2 regions of the Sediminicoccus sp. KRV36 genome follow, and region 2 is predicted to be linked to the other one. Evidence: predicted binding sites of a transcription regulator. Region 2 holds the regulator's gene; the other holds the start of a gene.
The links. The regulator HrcA, encoded in region 2, represses chaperone genes, less so after heat shock. The targets are predictions, from matches to a motif close to GTTNGCACTCNCNNNNNGNGAGTGCNAAC.
Positions count from the first base shown of each region.

Region 1 (6,774 bases), 1.1 Mb from region 2:
CAGCGGGCGCGCGACGCGCTCGGCATGGTCGGCATCCCATCGCCCGATGAACGGCTGAAATCCTATCCGCATCAATTCTCGGGCGGCATGCGCCAGCGCGTGGCCATCGCCATCGCGCTGCTGCACCGGCCGGAACTCATCATCGCGGATGAACCCACCACGGCGCTGGACGTCACCATCCAGGGGCAAATCCTGGCGGAGGTGCAGAAGCTCGCCGCCAATACCGGCACCAGCCTGATCTGGATCACGCATGATCTCTCCGTCGTCGCGGGTTTGGCGGATGACATCGCCGTGATGTATGCGGGCCGCGTGGTCGAGGACGGCCCGGTTTCCGAGGTGCTGGACCGGCCGCTGCATCCCTATACCCACGGGCTGATCGGCTCCGTCCCCAGCCGCAACAAGCGCGGCGAGCCGCTGCGGCAGATTCCCGGCATGACGCCCTCCCTCCTGAACCTCCCCGTGGGCTGCGCCTTCCGTGCCCGCTGCCCGCGCGCGGACGAGGCCTGCCGCGCGGAACAGACGCTGGAGGAATTGCTGCCCGGCCGCCACGCGCGCTGCGTGCATCCGCATCGTGATGAGGTGCCGGCCTGATGGACACGCCGATCATCGAGCTGCGCAACATCACGAAGCGCTTCGAGAAGAAGCTCGACTTCGCCGGCAAGATCGCCAAGCGGCTGGGGGCTCCCATCCGCGAGGAAATCGTCCATGCCGTGGACGGCGTGAACCTCTCCATCCGCAAGGGCGAGGTGGTGGGGCTGGTGGGCGAATCCGGCTGCGGCAAATCCACGCTGGGCCGTGTGGTCGCCGGCATCCTGCCGCCCTCCGAAGGCACTGTCCTGTGGCGCGGGACGGATGTGAACGCGCTGACCGGGGCCGCGAAGAAAGAGGCGCAGCTGCGCGCCCAGATGATCTTCCAGGACCCTTACGCCTCGCTCAATCCGCGCATGAAGGTACAGGATATCGTGGGCGAGGCGCCGCTGGTGCATGGCATCACCACGCGCTCCGGCTTCGATGAATATGTGGATGAGCAGATCCGCCGCGCCGGCCTCGATCCCGCCTTCAAGAAGCGCTACCCGCATCAATTCTCGGGCGGCCAGCGCCAGCGCATTGGCATCGCCCGCGCACTGGCGGTGAAGCCGGAATTCCTGGTCTGCGACGAGGCGGTGGCGGCACTCGACGTCTCCATCCAGGCGCAGATCCTCAACCTCTTCATGCAGCTGCGCGCCGAGCTCGATCTCACCTATCTCTTCATCAGCCATGATCTGGGCGTGGTGGAGCATCTGAGCGACCGCGTGGTGATCATGTATCTCGGCCGCGTGGTGGAACAGGCGCCGAGCGAGGAGGTCTTTGCCCGCGCTAACCATCCCTACACCGCCTCGCTGCTCTCCGCCGTGCCGCGGATCGAGGCGCGCAAGCGGGTCTTCGCCGTGGTGCAGGGTGAAATTCCCTCCCCGCTCAATCCGCCCAGCGGCTGCCATTTCCACCCGCGCTGCCCGCATGCGATGCCGCGCTGCGGGGCCGAGGTTCCGAAGCTGCGCGAAATCGCGCCCGGGCATTTCTCGGCATGCCACCTGAACGGGTGAGATGCGCGCGGCCTTGCCCCGCCGCTGGTTCTGCGCAGCCGCGCTGGCCGGCTGCGCGCATGAGCCACCCGCCGCGCCGCCCGGCACGATGATCCCGCCCTATTTCGCGCAGTGGGAATCGCCGGAGCTGGTCGAGGCTTTCCTGAACGGGCGCGACGCCGCGACCGACCCGCGCTGGGCCGAATCCGGCGCGGCGGACGCCGCCGAATATGCCCGCTGGGCCGAGCATCTCTGCGGCATGGCCTGCCTGCGCATGGCCATGGCCGCGCGTGGCGAAAGCCTGACCATCCATGATCTGCGCCGCGCCGTGCAGCCGCTGGGCGGGTATGTCGAGGAACCGGGTGGCTTCATCCGGGGGCTGATCTATGCGGGCGCGGTGCGCTGGCTGAATGACCGCGGCATCGCCGCGCGCATCGTGCTGGACGAGCCCATGCCCGCCCTTGGCCGGGGCGAATTCTACATCGCGTCCGTCCATGCCGCGATCCGCACGCCGGAGGTGGAGCCGCCGCGCAAGGGCGGCCACCTGGTGCTGGTCTTCGGCGCGGATGAGGCCGGGCGCTGGCGTTTCCACAACCCCTCGGGCATCGGCGTGGCGCAACAGCGTGACGTGCGGCTCTCGCCCGCGGCCTTCTCGCGCTTTCACGCGGATCGGGGCATCCTCATCCCGTTGTGAACCGCATCTCCGATCGCGCGCTGACCCTTGGCACCGCCCTGACCCAGACCATCGGCTGGGGCACGCTGTTCATTCCATTCGCCTTGATGGTCCAGCCGATGGAGGCCGAGCTCGGCTGGAGCCGGGCAGAAATCAATGGCGCCTTCACCCTGGGCATCCTCATGTCCGGCATCCTGGCGATTCCCGTGGGGCGCTGGGTGGACCGGCATGGCGGGCGCGCGCCCCTGGCCTGGGGCAGCGTGCTGGGCAGCGCCCTGCTGGCCGGTTGGGCGGTGATGGACCAGCTGTGGATGTTCTACCTGCTCTGGTTCGGGCTGGGCATCGCCCATGCCACAGCGCTCTGGGGGCCGGCCATGGCGGTGGTGGTCGCGCTGGCGCGGCAGCCGATGCGCGTCATCACCGCCATCACCTTCATCACGGGTTTCGCCGGAACCATCTTCATCCCGCTGGTGGCCGCCCTGATTTCAGTGATGGGCTGGCGGGGGGCGCTCTGGGCGCTGGCCGGGCTGCAATTGCTGCCGGCCCTGGTGGCCTGGTGGCAATTCGCGGGCGCCGCGCCGGCCATGCCCCCCCAACGCAACCGCGGCGAGGACGCCTTCGCGCGCACGCTGCGCCGCCCGGCCTTCTGGGGCCTGGCACTCTGCTTTGCCGCGCATGCCTTCATCGGCGTCGGGCTCGGCGCGCATCTGGTTCCCCTGCTGCGCGAGGCCGGGCTGCCCGAGGGCAGCGTGATCCTGCTGGTGGCGCTGCATGGCCCGCTGCAGGTGGCGGCGCGTGCCGGGCTCTATGTGGCGGGCGGCCGGGCCTCGATGCGCTGGGTCGGCATGGGGGCGATGCTGCTGCTGCCGCTCGCGCTGCTCTGGCTCGCGGGCGCCCCGGCGACCTTCATCTGGCTGCTGCCCTTCGTGCTGTTCTGGGCCGTGGCGGATGGCTTGCTGACCATTGTCCGCGCGGCGGGGACGGCGGAAATCCTGGGGCGGGATGGCTATGGGGCGGTGACCGGCGCGCTCAGCCTGATCGCGGTTCTGCCGCGCACCCTGGGGCCGATCACGCTGGCGCTGATCTGGCAGGCGAATGGCGGCTACGGGGCAATTCCCTGGTTGCTGGCGGGTGTGGGGTTGCTGGGCGCGGCGAGCTTTTCCCTGGCATTGCGGGATCGCGACTAGGAGCCGCGCGGCCAAAGGGGTGGGTGGCGCGCGCGAGAGGGGCCTCCGGCGGCTGGGGCCATTGGCCCCAGACCCCTTTCGTAGGCAAGCCATGATCAAATCATTGTGACATAACCCATGTAAATGGGGTCTGGGGCCCGCGGCCCTAGCCGCCGGAGGCCCCTTTGTTGGACTGTCACCCGCCTCGTATCGGAACCGGTTCAGCTTCAATGGGCGTCCGGCGAGGTGCCCGCGCCTGCAGCCTTGGCCGGCCGCTCAGTGCAGCAGGAACACGCCGTTGGAATAGCGCAGCTCGGCCGGCTTGATGAGCGAGGCGCTGGCCACGCGCACGGAATGCAGCGCGCCCTCGATCTCGCGCTTCCAGAAGTCCAGGAAGCGGGTCAGCTCCGGGAAGGCGGGTGCCAGGTCATGTTTTTGCCAGACGAAGCTTTGCAGAAGTGCCGGATGATCGGGCAGGTGGTACAGGATCTCCGCCGTGGTCAGCCGCCAGTCCTTCATGTGCTGGGCGGGTTGGCGGATCATGGGGTTCAAGACATCCAGCATCAAGCAGCCTCCTTGGGGTCAATGAAGCCCGCGGAACCGGCTGATCCTCCTGCCGGCCCGTCGCGCGGGCTGGTCGTCTGTCGTCAGGCTGACATGATCGGAAGGGGCTTCGCCAGAAAAATCGTCAGTGATTTCAGGTCATTGGCACTCGCACTCAGAGAGTGCTGCCATTTGCCTTGACTCTCTCCGGGCCCCCGCCTAGGTAGCTGGCACTCCTCGCCAGTGAGTGCCAACAGGCAGCACGCGCGGGGAGGTTCCCATTGCCTGCTCAGACCAGGAGGAAAGAACCCACATGAAGTTCCGCCCCTTGCACGACCGCGTCCTCGTCCGCCGCATCACGGCCGAAGAGAAGACCGCCGGCGGCATCATCATCCCCGACACCGCCAAGGAGAAGCCCCAGGAGGGTGAAGTCCTGGCCGTCGGCGCCGGCACCATCAATGACAAGGGTGAAGTCCGCCCGCTGGACGTGAAGGCGGGTGACCGCATCCTCTTCGGCAAGTGGTCCGGCACCGAGGTCAAGATCGACGGCGAAGAGCTGCTGATCATGAAGGAATCCGACGTGATGGGCATCGTCGAGGCTCCGGCCGCGGCGAAGAAGGCGGCGTGATCCTGAGCGGGATGCGTCAAGGCGAAATCGCTGAAAACGCCGAATCCCGCTCACTTCCGGCTCCTCTCCATCCGCTCTCCACAACATATTGAGGTGATATAATGGCTGCCAAAGACGTTAAATTCGGCGCTTCCGCGCGTGAGCGCATGATCCGTGGCGTGGACATCCTGGCCGACGCCGTGAAGGTGACGCTGGGCCCCAAGGGCCGCAACGTGGTGATCGACAAGTCCTTCGGCGCTCCGCGCATCACGAAGGACGGTGTGACGGTCGCCAAGGAAATCGAGCTGGCCGACAAGTTCGAGAACATGGGTGCGCAGATGGTGCGCGAAGTGGCCTCGAAGACCAACGACACGGCCGGTGACGGCACGACCACCGCGACGGTGCTGGCCCAGGCCATCATCCGCGAGGGTGCCAAGGCTGTCGCCGCCGGCATGAACCCGATGGATCTGAAGCGCGGCATCGATAAGGCCGTGAAGCAGATCGTCGAGGAACTCGAAGCCAAGACGAAGAAGATCACGACCTCGGCCGAAGTCGCGCAGGTTGGCACGCTTTCCGCCAATGGCGAGACCGAGATCGGCGAGATGATCGCTTCCGCCATGGAGCGCGTCGGCAATGAGGGCGTGATCACGGTTGAGGAAGCCAAGAGCATCCAGACCGAGCTCGACGTCGTCGAGGGCATGCAGTTCGACCGCGGCTATGTCTCCCCGTATTTCATCACGAATGCGGAGAAGATGATCGCGGAGATGGATCAGCCCTACATCCTGATCTTCGAGAAGAAGCTCTCTCAGCTCCAGCCGATGCTGCCGCTGCTCGAGGCCGTGGTGCAGAGCGGCCGTCCGCTCGTCATCATCGCCGAGGACGTGGAAGGCGAGGCTCTGGCGACACTCGTGGTCAACAAGCTGCGTGGCGGCCTGAAGATCGCGGCCGTGAAGGCGCCTGGCTTCGGTGATCGCCGCAAGGCGATGCTGGAAGACATCGCGATCCTGACCGGTGGCGAGCTGATCAGCGAAGATCTCGGCATCAAGCTCGAGACCGTCACGCTGGCGATGCTCGGCAAGGCCAAGACCATCCGGATCGAGAAGGAAAACACCACCATCGTTGATGGCGCTGGTGACAAGTCCGCGATCCAGGGCCGTTGCGAGCAGATCAAGGCGCAGATCGAGGAGACCACCTCGGACTACGACCGTGAGAAGCTGCAGGAGCGCCTGGCGAAGCTCGCCGGTGGTGTGGCCGTCATCCGCGTCGGTGGCAGCACCGAAGTGGAAGTGAAGGAGCGCAAGGACCGCGTGGACGACGCGCTGCACGCGACGCGCGCCGCCGTTCAGGAAGGCATTGTTCCGGGTGGTGGCACCGCGCTGCTGCGCGCCAGCACCAACCTGCACACGCTGAAGGGCCTGAACTCCGACGAGCAGGTCGGCATCGAGATCGTCCGCAAGGCCATCCAGGCCCCGGCGAAGCAGATTGCCGCCAATGCCGGCAAGGACGGCGCCGTGGTTGCGGGCGAAGTGCTCCGCAGCGACGTCTGGGAGTTCGGCTACGACGCGCAGCTCGACCAGTACAAGAACCTGGTCGAGGCCGGCATCATCGACCCGACCAAGGTTGTGCGTACCGCGCTGCAGGATGCGGCTTCGGTGGCCTCGCTGCTGATCACCACGGAAGCGATGGTGGCCGAGCGTCCGGCGAAGTCCTCGGCTCCGCAGGGCGGCCCGGGCGGCGGCATGGGCGGCATGGGCGATATGGACTTCTAAGTCCAAACGCCTTGGCGAATGGAAGGGGGCGGCCTGCAAGGGCCGCCCCTTTTTTTGTGTTGCCCGACTTCGGGCGGAGATCGAACCCTGGGCCGCGCCACCTTCAGCGCGCAGCACCGCTCCAGACGATCGCGCCGGCGGTGCCGCAGGCCTGGCAGAGCGGCTTCCATGCATTGTGCTCGGCGCCGCAATGGCCGCAGCGCCACACAGGTTCCAGCGGCGCCTGCGCCGCCTCGCGCAGCCAGCCGGCCTCCCGCTCCCGCGCGGCATCCGGCCCATGCTCTGCCCGCTCCACCTCGCCCAGCAGCGCGTAGCAGCGCCGATCCGCCTGGCCGGTCTCCCGCCAGAGGGTGAGTTCATGCCGGGCGCGGCCGGTCAGTCCGGCATCCAGCGCCACGCGCGCGCGCAGCAACCGGCTTTCCGGATGCGCCATGGTCTGGCGCGTCAATTCATC
Region 1 covers NZ_CP085081.1:563,169-569,942, forward strand. The annotation lists gene LHU95_RS02675 (ABC transporter ATP-binding protein) at 1-591, shown strand, start outside; gene LHU95_RS02680 (oligopeptide/dipeptide ABC transporter ATP-binding protein) at 591-1,583, shown strand; gene LHU95_RS02685 (hypothetical protein) at 1,585-2,256, shown strand; gene LHU95_RS02690 (MFS transporter) at 2,253-3,422, shown strand; gene LHU95_RS02695 (usg protein) at 3,678-3,965, opposite strand; gene groES (co-chaperone GroES) at 4,258-4,572, shown strand; gene groL (chaperonin GroEL) at 4,674-6,320, shown strand; gene LHU95_RS02710 (heme biosynthesis HemY N-terminal domain-containing protein) at 6,424-6,774, opposite strand, start outside.
Region 1: the regulator HrcA is predicted to act here: its motif matches at 4,171-4,199, upstream of groES (co-chaperone GroES).

Region 2 (6,774 bases):
GCGCCAGCATGCCGCGCCAGGCGCCGAGGGGGATCAGGGCGCGGCGTTCGATGCCGCGCATGGCCGTCTCCAGCCGGATGCGCTCGCCCACCTCAGCCTCCTCCTCGCCTTCCGTGCTTTCCAGCTTTTCGGCCAGGGCGTTGCGCAGGCGCGTCAGTGGCTGTTCCAGCGCGTGCAGGGCCACGGCCAGCGCGGCGCCGGCCTCGGCCACGGCGTCGTTGACGGGATGGAGGTCCACTTCGAGCGTGTAGATGCCATCATCCTCCGGCGCGCGGGCCAGGATCTGGCTGCGCGCGGCATGAAGGAACATCTCGGTCGCGTTGGCATCGGCGGGGATGGCCGCATCGCCCAGCCGGGCATACCAGCCGCCCCCCGGCAGGCAGCGGGCGGCGTGCAGCGCCTCCTCCATGGGGGCGATCAATTGCGGGATGTCGCCGGCGAGGTCCTGGATGCGCGCGCGCAGGCCCTTGGCGCGGGAGCGGCCACCCTCCGCCCCCAGCAGCCAGCGGCGCAGCTCGGCCGCCTCCACCCCGGTCAGGGCCGAGGAGAAGGCGCTGTCGGCCGCATCGAACAGATGATGGCCCTCGTCGAAGACATAGCGCGTGGGCTTGCCGTCCTCGCCGCCGCCCAGGGCCGCCTGAACCATCACCAGCGCATGATTGGCGATGACGAGCCTGGCCGTGCGGGCGCGGCGGATCGAGTGTTCGACGAAGCATTTCCTGTATTGCGTGCAGGCTGAGCGGATGCATTCGCCCCGGCGGTCGGCCAGGCCCAGCAGGGCGCCGGGCTGGAACAGCTCCTGCGTCCACCCCGGGAAATCGCCGCCTTGCAGATCGCCATCCCGCGTCGCGCCCGCCCAGCGCGAGACCAGCGCCAGGGGCAGCGCCATCTGGCGCAGGCCGGATTGGCCGAGGGCTTCCTCCAGGTTCAGCAGGCAGAGGTAGTTCTCGCGCCCCTTGCGCACGGCCACGCGCGCGCGCCGCTCCTCCGGATCGGGAAAGAGCTGCATCAGCTCCTGGTCAATCTGGCGCTGCAGGTTGCGGGTATAGGTGCTGATCCAGACCGGGGCGCCGTTGCGCTCGGCCCAGAGGCTGGCCGGTGCGATGTAGCCCAGCGTCTTGCCGGTGCCGGTGCCGGCCTCGGCCAGGATCATGTGGGGTGAGCCTTCCGCCTCGCGCGGGGCAAAGGCGCCGGCGGCGGCGGAAGCGAAATCGGCCTGCTGCGGGCGTTGCTCGGCCCCGCTGCCCAGCATCTCGGCCAGGCGGCGGCGGGAATCGGCGCCGCTGACGGCATGGCTGGCCGGTGGCGGCGGGGCCGCGGTCTCCTCCCAATCGGGCAGGCGGCGCCAGGTCTTGAAGGCGTTGCGGTCGGGCTTGGCATCGGGCAGGCCGAGGGCCGCGAGCACGCTGGGCACCCAGGGCCATTGCGCGGCCCCGGCCAGCTGTGCGGCCATGCCCGCGGCTTCCTTGCCGGAGGGGGCGCGGGCTTCATCCGCCAGGGCGCGCAGCAGGCGCGAGGCGATTTCCGGCAAGAGGGCGGCCGCCGCCTCATCATCCTCGGGGGGTGGCAGATCGAGCATCAGGGCCAGGCCGCGCGGCGTGGGTGGCGCGCTGCGGGCGGGAAGGGCGAAGGCGAACAGCTCCAGCAGGTCAAACGCATCGAGGAAGCGCGGCAGGTCCAGCCGCCTGGCGGTGGCAGGGGCATGCACCAGGAGCGGCGGCGGGTATTCCGCGAGGGCCTCGGCGATGCGGGCGCCGGTCAGCGTCAGCACCTCGCCATCGGGGGTGAGCAGGGTGGCGCGGCCATGGGAGGCGACCAGAGCCGGGGCCTCGGGCAGCAGCAGGCGCGGGCGAATCGGCGATGTCATGGCGGCAATCTGGGGCCGGGGCCGGATGAAGGCCAGACTTCGCGGGGCGATGGGGCTTGTGTTATGTGAAAGGCGCGTCTCCGTAGCTCAGCAGGATAGAGCACCAGATTCCTAATCTGGGGGCCGTGGGTTCGAATCCCGCCGGGGACATTTTTGCCCACGCCCGCGCGCCGAAGCCATGGGCTTTGCGGCGTCCGCACGGCGGTCCAATTCACAAAACTTGACCAATCCCCCCCGCATACCCAAGCTCTCACCTGCGATGTACACCCCCATGAAGCCACCCCTCTTCGCGGTGCCGAGCATCGCCACAAGCGCGCTCGATCCCCGCTCCACCGCCGTCTTGCGCGAGCTGGTGGAAGTCTATGTCGCCACGGGCGAGCCGGTGGGGAGCCGCACGCTCTCACGCCGGCTGCCCCTGAACCTCTCGCCGGCTTCGATCCGCAATGTGATGGCGGATCTGGAGGAAGCCGGGCTGCTCTACGCCCCGCATACCAGCGCCGGCCGGCTGCCGACGCAGCAGGGCTTGCGGCTCTTCGTGGACGGCCTGCTCGAATTCGGCGATCTGGGCGAGGAGGAGCGCGCGGAGATCACCGCCCGCTGCGCCGCACACGGCCGTTCCCTGCAGGAAACCCTGGCCGAGGCGGGGCAGATGCTCTCGGGCCTCGCCGGCGCGGCCGGCCTTGTGGTGGCCCCCAAGGGCGAGGCGCCGCTGCGTCACATCGAATTCGTGCCGCTGGGCCCGGGCCGCGCGCTGGTCGTGCTGGTGCAGGGCGATGGGCGGGTCGAGAACCGGGTGATCGAGGTGCCGGCCGGGCTGCCGCCCTCTGCGCTGATCCAGGCGGGGAATTACCTGAATGCCCGCCTCTCCGACCGCACACTGGACGAGACGCGCGCCAGCGTGACGCAGGAGATCGCCGCCAACCGCACCGCGCTCGATGCGCTGACGACGCAGGTGGTGGAGGCCGGCATGGCAACCTGGGCCGGCGGGGGCAGCGGTTCGCTCATCCTGCGCGGCCAGGCGCGGCTGCTTGAGAACATGGAGAATCTGACCCGCGTCCATGAAATCCAGGCCTTGTTCGAGCGGCTGGAGGCGCAGGAAACCACGCTGAAGCTGCTGGAACTCGCCCAGCGGGGGGAGGGCGTGCAGATCTTCATCGGCGCCGAGAGCGGGCTGTTTTCCACGGCCGGGCTCTCCGTCGTGGTGGCGCCCTTCCGTAATGCGCAGGAGAAGATCGTCGGCGCCATTGGCGTGATCGGCCCGTCGCGGATCAATTATGGTCGGGTGATCCCGGTGGTGGACTACACCGCGCGCGTGATTGGCCGCCTGCTGGGTTGATCCTTCGCGGCCGCGCGCCTACCTGAGCCCCATGAACGATCCCCAGACCCCATCCCCGGCCGAAACCGCGCCGGAAACCCCCGATATGCCGCCCGCCGCCGAGCCCACGCCGGAGGAGCGCATCGCCACCCTCGAAGCCGAACTGGCCGAGATGAAGGACCGTTGGCTGCGCGCCGAGGCGGAGGTGCAGAATGTCCGTCATCGCGGCAAGGACGAGGCGGAAAAGGCGCGCAACTACGCCGTGCAGAAATTCGCCGCCGACATGACGGAAGTGGCGGAAAACCTGCGCCGCGGCATAGACCTCCTGCCCAAGGCCGCCGAGGACGAGCCCGAGATCATCGGCAAGATGCGTGGCGGCTTCGAGGGGGTGGAGCGGTTTCTGCTGCAACGCCTGGAAGTCCATGGCGTGCATCGCAAGCCCGCCGAGGGCCAAGCCTTCGACCCCGAATTGCACCAGGCGATGAGCGAAGCCCCCGCGCCCGAAGGTGTCGCGCCAGGCACGGTGATCCAGGCCTGGACCAGTGCCTGGACGCTGAATGGCCGCCTGCTGAAGCCGGCCATGGTGGTGGTTGCGGGCCAGCCGGGCTGAGCCGTGGTTGGCGCCCACCGAGGGCGCTACCCGCCCTGATGACCAGGTGGAGTTTGGTGCCGTGCTGTTGCCGCACAGCCCTCGGGCCCGTGATGTTCGTGCTGCCTGATCTGTTCGAACGGATGATACCCTAGCTTCCGCGCCGCCATTCCCAGTAAAGCGGGCTGCGTCCTGCCGCGAAGGCCTTCGCTTCGTAGCGGGTGGGGGGCCAGCCTTCCGGGCGGGTTTCCGCGGGCGGGGGCCCCGTGAATATCGCCTGCCCGGCAAAGACCTCACGCACCCAGGCCTGGTAGGTCGGGTCATCGCTGGCCACGCGCCAGATGCCGCCAGGCTTGAGCGCGCGCGCGACGATGGGGACCATCTCGGGATGGACGAAGCGGCGCTTGGCGTGGCGCGTCTTGGGCCAGGGATCGGGGAACATCAGGAACAAGCGGTCCAGGCTGGCTTCCGGCAGGGCCAGCAGCAATTCCCGCGCATCGGCGGGCCAGAGGCGCAGGCGGGGCGGCAGCGGCGCCGTGGCCTCGGCACCATCGGGGATGATTTCCGTCAGCAGGGAGCAGAGGCCGTGCTCGTAAACCTCGCTGGCGATGATGGCGGTGTCGGGGTTGGCCTGCATCTGCGCCAACGTGTGTTCCCCGCCGCCAAAGCCCACTTCGAACCACAGCGCATCGGCCCCTGCCGCAAAGCCGAGATCGGTATAGCGGATGCGCGGAAGTGCCTCGCTCAGCAGGCGTTCCTGCCGAGGGCGCAGCTTCTTGCCCCGCCGCCGCCCATAGAGCCGATGCGGAATGCCTTCCGGCCAATCATCCTCGTCGCTCATCCGGGACCTTGCGCATGGATTGCAAAGGGCGAGCCCTTTGCCGGGGTCCAAGGGGCTCCGCCCCTTGTGGTTGGATCGAAGGGGCGGAGCCCCGAGCTATCGGTACAAAAAAAGGCGGCCTCCTGCACGGAAGCCGCCCCCTTTGTCGTTCAGGCGTGGATCAGCGGCCGAAGGCGCTCTTGAGAGCCGGCACGAGATCCGTCTTTTCCCAGGTGAAGGTGCCCTTCTCGTCATCCGGCGTCCGGCCGAAATGGCCATAGCTGGAGGTCGGCACATAGATCGCCCGGTTCAGGTGCAGATGCTCGCGGATGCCGCGGGGCGAGAGGTTCATCAACTCCTGAACCACCTTGGCCAGCTTCACCTCATCCACATCATGCCCCGTGCCGTGCAGGTCGAAATACACCGAGAGCGGCTTCGCGACGCCGATGGCGTAGCTGACCTGGATGGTGCACTTGTCGGCCAGGCCGGCGGCGACGACGTTCTTCGCCACATAGCGCGCGGCATAGGCGGCCGAGCGGTCCACCTTGGTCGGGTCCTTGCCGGAGAAGGCGCCGCCGCCATGCGGGGCCGCACCGCCATAGGTGTCCACGATGATCTTGCGCCCGGTCAGGCCGCAATCGCCATCGGGGCCGCCGATCACGAAGGTGCCGGTCGGGTTGATGTAGAGTTCGTTATCCGCGCACATCCAGCCGGCGGGCAGCGAGCTCTCGATCAAGGGCTTCACCATCGCCTTGATCTGGGCCTGGTCCAGGCCTTCCTCATGCTGGGTAGAGACGACGACCGAGGTGACGCCGACGGGCTTGCCGTCAATGTAGCGCAGCGTGACCTGGCTCTTGGCGTCGGGCAGCAGGCCCTTCACCGAGATGTCGTTGCTGCGGCGCAGCTCGCTGATGCGGCGCAGGATCAGGTGCGCGTAATACAGCGGGGCGGGCATGAGGTCGGGCGTTTCGGTGCAGGCATAACCGAACATGATGCCCTGGTCGCCGGCGCCTTCATCCTTGTTGCCGGCCGCATCAACGCCCTGGGCGATATGCGCGGACTGGGCGTGCAGATGGCATTCCACCTTGGCATGCTGCCAATGGAAGCCTTCCTGCTCATAGCCGATATCCTGGATCGCCAGCCTTGCGCGATGCATCAGAAGTTCGGGCGTGATCGAGGCCGGGCCGCGCACCTCGCCCGCGATGACGACGCGGTTCGTGGTGACCAGGGTCTCGCACGCGACGCGCGCATAGGGATCCTGCTCGAGGAAGGTGTCCAGCACGGTGTCGCTGATGCGATCCGCAACCTTGTCGGGGTGGCCTTCGGAAACGCTTTCCGAAGTGAAAAGGTATTCGCCCTTATCGCGCATGGCTTGGTTCGGCCTCTTGTCGCTGGTGGAGTGATTCGTCGAGGAATCAGCCCGGTGGGCGACCGGAGACCCCGGTCAGGCTGGCCCACCGCATGCGGGCGGGGGGTGTTTGGCAGCGTGATGGGGATGGGTCAATACACCCGACCCGTATTCGGACCCCGCGCTCGCAGGCTCGGCCGCCAAAATTTGTTGCGTGTTGCTGGAACCATTGGGCTTCCCGGACGTTTCAACGGCATTCCCGGCATAGGGCCGGAATTCGGATCGAGAAACATGAGCAGAAATTCAATCATTGCCCTGGTCGGCATCCTGGGCGTCGTGCTCGGCGTTGGCGGCTACTGGCTCTATATGGATCAGAACCGCAGCGGGGTTGAGCTCAATGTGGGCGGCCGCGGCATCACCATCGAAACGCGCTGAGACGCGGCAACCCTTAGCGGCATGCCGAGGGGCGGCTGGCCCCTCGATCATCCGCCGATTGCAGCACCCTGCGCGTTGAAGAGGGGCTGGGCGGCCAGCGGTGACTGGCCGCAAATGCGGCTATGCCGCGCGCCCCTCGGGCTCATCACCGGCTGAAACTCCGGGCGCCCGTCAAGTTGCGCGACGCCTGTCCCATATCCGCCGCGGCGCGCGCCGCCAGGTCAGAACCCTGCGGGGGCCGCGCGCTGGCTCCGCTCCCCGACACCTTGCCGGATCTGGCGGCGAGGCTCCCGTGTTCCGGCCCGCCCTGAAGGCTGGACGGCAGCGGCAAAGCCGGGCATGGGCGAGGCATGAGCGAGATGATCGAAACCGACGTGGCCATCATCGGCGCGGGGCCCTG
Region 2 covers NZ_CP085081.1:4,394,772-4,401,545, reverse strand. The annotation lists gene LHU95_RS20980 (ATP-dependent DNA helicase) at 1-1,867, opposite strand, end outside; tRNA gene LHU95_RS20975 (tRNA-Arg) at 1,944-2,017, shown strand; gene hrcA (heat-inducible transcriptional repressor HrcA) at 2,139-3,203, shown strand; gene LHU95_RS20965 (nucleotide exchange factor GrpE) at 3,235-3,792, shown strand; gene LHU95_RS20960 (tRNA (guanine(46)-N(7))-methyltransferase TrmB) at 3,923-4,612, opposite strand; gene metK (methionine adenosyltransferase) at 4,773-5,960, opposite strand; gene LHU95_RS20950 (hypothetical protein) at 6,231-6,374, shown strand; gene LHU95_RS20945 (NAD(P)/FAD-dependent oxidoreductase) at 6,725-6,774, shown strand, end outside.